Niveibacterium microcysteis: one gene and its partner. The protein of the gene in region 2 interacts with the protein of the main gene of each other region in a pairwise test. Links are inferred from orthologs where the notes say so. Each region holds a gene or a part of one and is shown on either strand. Other genes may lie near its edges.

Region 1 (3,179 bases), 2.0 Mb from region 2 along the record:
GCGGCAGACAGGCGCCGCATCGCCACGGTCGACAGTCGAGAACGGAAGTGGTCAGTACACTCCTCCGACGCAAGAACCAGCGCCGCAGGGTTGATCTCCAGATAGCTCACTGGAGTCAGCGTTACGACGGTCGCAAACTGCTTGCGCTCCTGCTCGTCGAGGAACGCACTCTCGCCGAAAACCTCACCCGGGCCGTACTCTGCAACCTTGCGGCCATCGAGCGATACTTCAACGCGCCCCTCGATCAGGATGCAGAAACGCGCATCGCTGCTGCCTTCCTTGATCAGCGTCGTCAGCTCGCCACATTGGCGCCATTTGCCGATCCGGAACGCTTCCCAGACCTCAACATCGTCGAATTCGGTGAAGAACGGCAATCGCCGCAGCTGGCCGAAGTGCGAGTTGTCTTCGAGGTGCTCGTTCTCGTCGTAGATCTTGTAGCGGACGGCAGACAGGTCTTTCGCAAATTCCGCGCCGTTCTTGTAGCGGGAATACAGATCCTTCTCGAGCGCCTTGCGGATGACCGGATCCATCGTCTCCGGCACAGCCGGATTGAGCAGCACCACTGAGGGCGGATCGGCATTGATGATGCGATACACCAGCTGCGCAGGGTTCTTCGCGCGGAACGGCAGCCGCCCGGTCAACATGTGGAACAGCACCACGCCGAGCGAGTAGAGGTCAGTCTTCTGGTTCAGCGGGTAGGACTTCACCTGCTCGGGCGACATGTAGGCCGGCGAGCCGACGCCCATGATGAAGGTCGAATCCTCGTCGCTCTGCTTCTTGATGTTCAGCGCAAGCCCGAAGTCAGTGATCTTCACGTTGTCCTGATCATCGATCAGGATGTTCGCCGGCTTGATATCGCGGTGGATGATGCCGTTCTTGTAGGCGTAATCCAGCGCCATGCAACATTTGAAGATGATGCTGACGACACGGTGGATCGGCAGCAGATTCTCAAAGGTGCAGTAGCGCTCGAGCGAATAACCCTCGAAATACTCCATCACGACATAGGCCTGATCAGCCTCGATGACGGTCTCGAAGATGCGGATGATGTTGGGGTGGTTGAGGCGCTTGGAGACAGCTTCTTCAGCCCGCAAGAGCTTGAGCAGGCGGCGGTTCCACTTGGCCTGATCCTTCGCCTTGTCGTTGAAGCTGATGTGCTTGAGGGCAATCGGCTCCGGATAGAACGGGTTCTCCGCAAGATAGACGATGGCCGTAGCCCCTCGCCCGATCTCGCGAATGATGCGGTACTTCCCGATTCTCTCCGGCTGCGCAGCCATGTATTCCCCCGTGAACAGTCGGCATGTTAGCGCTCGCGCGCTTTTGCCACAAACAGGGCTTGAAATTCCCGGAACCCGCCCCAGATGGAAGCAAAGTTGCCATCAGGGAGTTCATTGTCATGCAGGAAAACCAGTCCAGTCCGCAGCCCGAGGTCGAACTGACCTCCGCCGCCGAAGCTTCGCCGGAAGCCGCTAGCGCCGAGAACCCGGAAACGGCGTCGGTCGACACCCTGCCCAGCCTCGAAGAGCAGCTGCGCCAGGCTGAGTTGAAGAGCGCCGAGCACTACGACGCATGGCTGCGTGCGAAGGCCGAAACCGAAAACGTCCGCCGTCGTGCTGCAGAAGACATCCAGAAAGCCTCCAAGTTCGCGATCGAAAAGTTCGCTACGGAGCTTCTGCCGGTCAAGGACAGCCTTGAGCAAACGCTCGCGGTGGCCAACCCGACGCTCGAATCGATCCGCGAGGGTGTGGAACTGACGCTGCGCAACCTGGCGCGCGCTTTTGAACGCGGCAACCTGACCGAACTCGATCCGGTTGGCGCGAAGTTCGACCCGCACCAGCATCAGGCGATGAGCATGGTCGAGTCGGACCAGCCCGCAAATACCGTCGTCCAGGTTTTCCAGAAGGGTTATCTGATCGAAGGTCGCGTTGTACGCCCGGCGATGGTCGCCGTATCAAAGGCGAAGGACTGATATCGCCGCAAGTGCGGTCTTGCAGCGTGAGCCGCCCGGGCCCTTGAAAGCCCGTGACAAGACCCCACTTCGGTAACAGGTTTGCATCACCACAGAATTCGGAAAGGACAATACAGACATGGGCAAGATCATCGGTATCGACCTCGGCACCACCAACAGCTGCGTCGCCATCATGGAAGGCGGCACGCCGAAGGTCATCGAGAACTCCGAAGGCGCGCGCACCACGCCGTCAATCGTCGCCTACATGGAAGACGGCGAGATTCTCTGCGGCGCACCCGCCAAGCGTCAGGCTGTCACCAACGCAAAGAACACCCTCTACGCGGTCAAGCGCCTGATCGGCCGCCGCTTCGAGGAGCGGGAAGTCCAGAAGGACATCTCGCTGATGCCCTACTCCATCACCAAGGCCGATAACGGTGACGCCTGGGTGGAAGTGCGTGGCAAGAAGATGGCCCCGCCCCAGATCTCTGCCGAAGTCCTGCGCAAGATGAAGAAGACCGCCGAGGACTACCTTGGCGAAGAAGTGACGGAAGCGGTCATCACCGTGCCGGCCTACTTCAACGACAGCCAGCGCCAGGCCACCAAGGACGCAGGCCGCATCGCCGGCCTTGAAGTCAAGCGCATCATCAACGAGCCGACCGCGGCTGCGCTCGCCTTCGGCATGGACAAGGTTTCCGGCAAGGACAAGAAGATTGCCGTGTTCGACCTTGGCGGCGGCACCTTCGACATTTCGATCATCGAGATCGCAGACGTCGACGGCGACAAGCAATTTGAAGTGCTCGCCACGAACGGCGATACCTTCCTCGGCGGTGAGGACTTCGACCAGCGCGTGATCGACTACATCGTCGAAGAGTTCAAGAAGCAGAACGGCATCGACCTGTCGAAGGATGCGATTGCGCTGCAACGCATCAAGGCCGCGGCTGAACGCGCCAAGATCGAGCTGTCGTCCGGCCAGCAAACCGAAATCAACGAGCCGTACATCACGATGGCCAACGGCGCGCCGTGCCACCTCGCGATGAAGATCACACGCGCCAAGTTCGAATCGCTGGTCGAAGAGCTCGTCGAAGCCACCATCGAACCGTGCCGCAAGGCGCTGAAGGATGCGGGCCTGAAGGTCACCGACATCGACGACGTGATCCTCGTCGGCGGTCAGACCCGCATGCCCAAGGTGCAGGAGAAGGTGCGCGAGTTCTTCGGCAAGGAGCCGCGCAAGGAT
Region 2 (3,121 bases):
GCCAACCGCGCAGCGGTGGAGGGTTGGTTCAGCGCGCGCGCTGAAGTGGCCACCATCGAAGTCGGCCCGATGTTCGACGCCTGGCGCTGAGTCGTACCGAGAACGCCCGGCTCTTAAGCCGGGCTTAACTCAGCCTAATCAGGTCTTAAGCCGGCGGTTTGCAGAATGCAGTCGTGCACTCGATGACGAGTCGCCGAACCAAGCCAACAACCGGAGAATGACCATGAAGAAGCTGATCCTTGCAGTGTCCGCCCTGACCTTCGCTGCCGGCGTGTTTGCTGCCGATGCGGCGCCCGCCGCGAAGACCGCGCCGACTGCAACACCGGTGGTGAAGACCGCCGAACCGGCGAAGACGACGAAGACCGAAGCAGCCGCGCCCGCCAAGCAAAGTGAAGCGACCGCCGCGACCACCCCGGCCAAGACGACCGCGCCGACGAAGAAGGCCAAGACGCACAAGGTGAAGGCCACCAAGGCACCTGCAACGCCGGCCAGCACCGACACGCCGAAGAAGTAGTCACCTGAACAAGCTGCCAGGACGAGCCGGACTCAATAGCGAGTCCGGCTCGTTTCTATTTGTATCGATAGCACTGATCAATCGCCACAACAGCAAGATGCAATTCGACCGGGCCTCGGGCGGCACGCGACACTGTCGCCTAGACCAAAGCGTCCGGAGCCATTGCATGACCCAGCTGATTCTTGCCATATCGGGCAGCCGCCAAGCGAACTTGCCGCCCGCGACGCTGCGCCGCATGGTCGGCCCCGGGCTGATGGTCGCGGTTGGCTACATGGATCCGGGCAATTGGGCGACCGACATCGCCGGCGGTGCGGGCTTCGGCTATCGGCTACTCGCCGTCGTGGTATTCGCCAGCGTGCTCGCGATGGGCTTTCAGGTGCTCGTGGCGCGGCTTGCGCTGGCCACCGGTGAAGACCTTGCAAGCCTCACACGCCGGCATTTGCCCACGCCACTCGCCAAAGTGGCCTGGCTTGCCGGAGAAGCCGCGATTCTCGCAACCGCGCTGGCGGAACTGGTGGGTGGCGGCATCGCACTCAAGCTGTTGCTGGGCTTGCCCTTGCCGCTGGGGGTGGTGCTCACCGCGATCGGCACGATCAGCGTGCTGGCGGTGTCACGCCTGCGCAGTGGCGCACATGAGCAGCTCGTCAGCGCGCTGGTGGCCGTCGTCGCGCTGGCCTTCCTGCTGCTGCTGGTGGAGATCGGGCCGGACTGGGGCGCGGCGGCGCAGGGTGTGGCGCAGACCGGTACTGCATTGGCCGACCCCAAGGGTCTGATGATCGCGCTCGGCATCGTCGGGGCGACGCTGATGCCGCACAACCTCTACCTCCACGGCAGCGAGATCGCGCGCCGTGCGCAGGGCCTCGACGACGCAGCGCGAATCGACGCACTGCGCGTGACACGCAACGACACGCTGGTTTCGCTGACGCTGGCCATGGCGATCAACGGCGCCATCATGATCGTGGCGGCCGCGTCGTTCGCCGGCGGTGCCAACGTCAGCAGCCTCGATGGGGCCTACAGCGCGATGCGCGACCAGCTCGGCCCGCTCGCTGCGATCGCCTTCGGCGTGGCGCTCTACGCGGCGGGGCAGAGTTCGGCGATCACCGGTGTGATGGCGGGCAGCGCGCTGACGCGGGGCTTCCGCGGCGACGCCGGCTCTGAGCGCCTTCGCGGCATCATGACGCGCCTGGCAGCCGTGAGCATCGCACTCGCCTTCATGGCCCGGCGCGGCGTGGGCGACCCCGACGGCCTCCTGGTGCTGAGCCAGGTCGTACTCGGGCTTGCCCTGCCCTTCGCGCTGGTGCCGCTCACCTGGCTGGCGTGCCGCGGCACGCTGATGGGGCGCTTGGCGCTCAGCGGCTTCGCGAAGGCAGCCCTGATCGCGGCGACCACGCTGATCGTGCTGCTCGACCTCAACCTCGTTGCCGCCTGCTTCTGAGCTGGGTCAGCAAAGCCGCAGCGGGCCGCTATGCATCGCCGTGGCGGGGCGGGAAGATGGGCGCCTCGTGAGCCGAGACCCCACCGATGCCCCGCCTCTTCGCTGCCCTTCTGCTGCTTGCCTTGTCAGCGTGCGCCAGCACACCGGACTACCCGCCGCCTGCTGCGCCCTCGCGCAAACATGCCCTACCCGAAACGACGGGGCCGCACCGCTTCCTGCACGCGGCCGGCACGCAATGGGTAGATGAAGCAGGCGGCCCGGTGCGGCTGCGCGGCGTGGCCTTCGGCAACGAGGTGTACTCGAAGAACCCGCTTCCGACGACCCACCACGGCGAGGCCGACTACGCGCGGCTGCGCGACATGGGCATGAACCTGGTGCGCTTCTACCTTTACTACGGCACGCTGGAAGACGACACCGCGCCGTTCCGATACAAGCAAAGCGGCTGGGACTGGCTGGATCGCAACGTGGCCTGGGCGCGCGCGCACGGCATCTACCTGATCCTGAATCTCCACGTGCCGCAGGGCGGCTTCCAGTCGCTCGGCGAAGGCGGCGCGCTGTGGTCGCAGCCGGCCAACCAGGACCGCTTCGTTGCGCTGTGGCGGGCGATCGCCGCGCGCTATGCCGACGAACCGGTCATCGCCGGCTATGACTTGCTCAACGAACCCGTCGTGCCGCGCGGCAAGCAGCAATGGCAGCAACTCGCGCAGCGCACCGCCAACGCGATCCGCGAAGTCGATCGCCGCCACAGCGTGATCGTCGAGCGCGTGAATGCCGTCGCCGGCAAGTGGGACAACGATGCCGAGATGAACTTCGTCACCATCAGCGACCCCAACGTCGTCTACACCTTCCACTTCTACGAACCCTTCGCCTTCACCCACACCCATGCGCCCTGGGCCGGCATGGCCCGTGTGGAGGGCGGGCAGTGGGGGCCGCAACGACACGCGGAGATCACCAGCGGCTTCAAGCGCTACCTCGACTGGGGCGCGCGCAAGGGTGTGCCGCTCTATCTCGGCGAGTTCGGGCTGATCCGTGCTGCCTTTGAAGCCAATCGCAACGGCCTGGGCTGGGCGGCGGACATGATCGACCTTGCCGAGGCCGCGAACCTGCCCTGGACCTGGCACAGCTACCACGAGGACCACTTTGCGCTGTACTACGGCTATGGCACGCCGATC

Evidence for each region.
Region 1: the proteins of JY500_RS21770 (region 2) and grpE interact in binary tests that used the Escherichia coli proteins (3 or more experiments, as listed by UniProt). The link is inferred for Niveibacterium microcysteis from one-to-one orthologs.

Annotation. Positions count from the first base shown.
Region 1 is NZ_CP071060.1:2,832,528-2,835,706, forward strand. What follows is about bases 319-3,179. They hold grpE (nucleotide exchange factor GrpE), read left to right. Parts: upstream 319-1,393; coding sequence 1,394-1,966; downstream 1,967-3,179. Other genes in these bases: JY500_RS12845 (protein kinase domain-containing protein), read right to left, coding at 319-1,274; dnaK (molecular chaperone DnaK), read left to right, coding at 2,085-3,179. In the rest of the region: more of JY500_RS12845, read right to left, coding at 1-318. UniProt on the Escherichia coli protein: Participates actively in the response to hyperosmotic and heat shock by preventing the aggregation of stress-denatured proteins, in association with DnaK and GrpE. It is the nucleotide exchange factor for DnaK and may function as a thermosensor.
Region 2 is NZ_CP071060.1:4,796,445-4,799,565, forward strand. What follows is about bases 12-2,814. They hold JY500_RS21770 (Nramp family divalent metal transporter), read left to right. Parts: upstream 12-680; coding sequence 681-1,949; downstream 1,950-2,814. Other genes in these bases: JY500_RS21760 (50S ribosome-binding protein YggL), read left to right, coding at 12-90; JY500_RS21765 (hypothetical protein), read left to right, coding at 224-514; JY500_RS21775 (glycoside hydrolase family 5 protein), read left to right, coding at 2,036-2,814. Also shown: more of JY500_RS21760, read left to right, coding at 1-11; more of JY500_RS21775, read left to right, coding at 2,815-3,121. UniProt on the Escherichia coli protein: H(+)-stimulated, divalent metal cation uptake system. Involved in manganese and iron uptake. Can also transport cadmium, cobalt, zinc and to a lesser extent nickel and copper. Involved in response to reactive oxygen.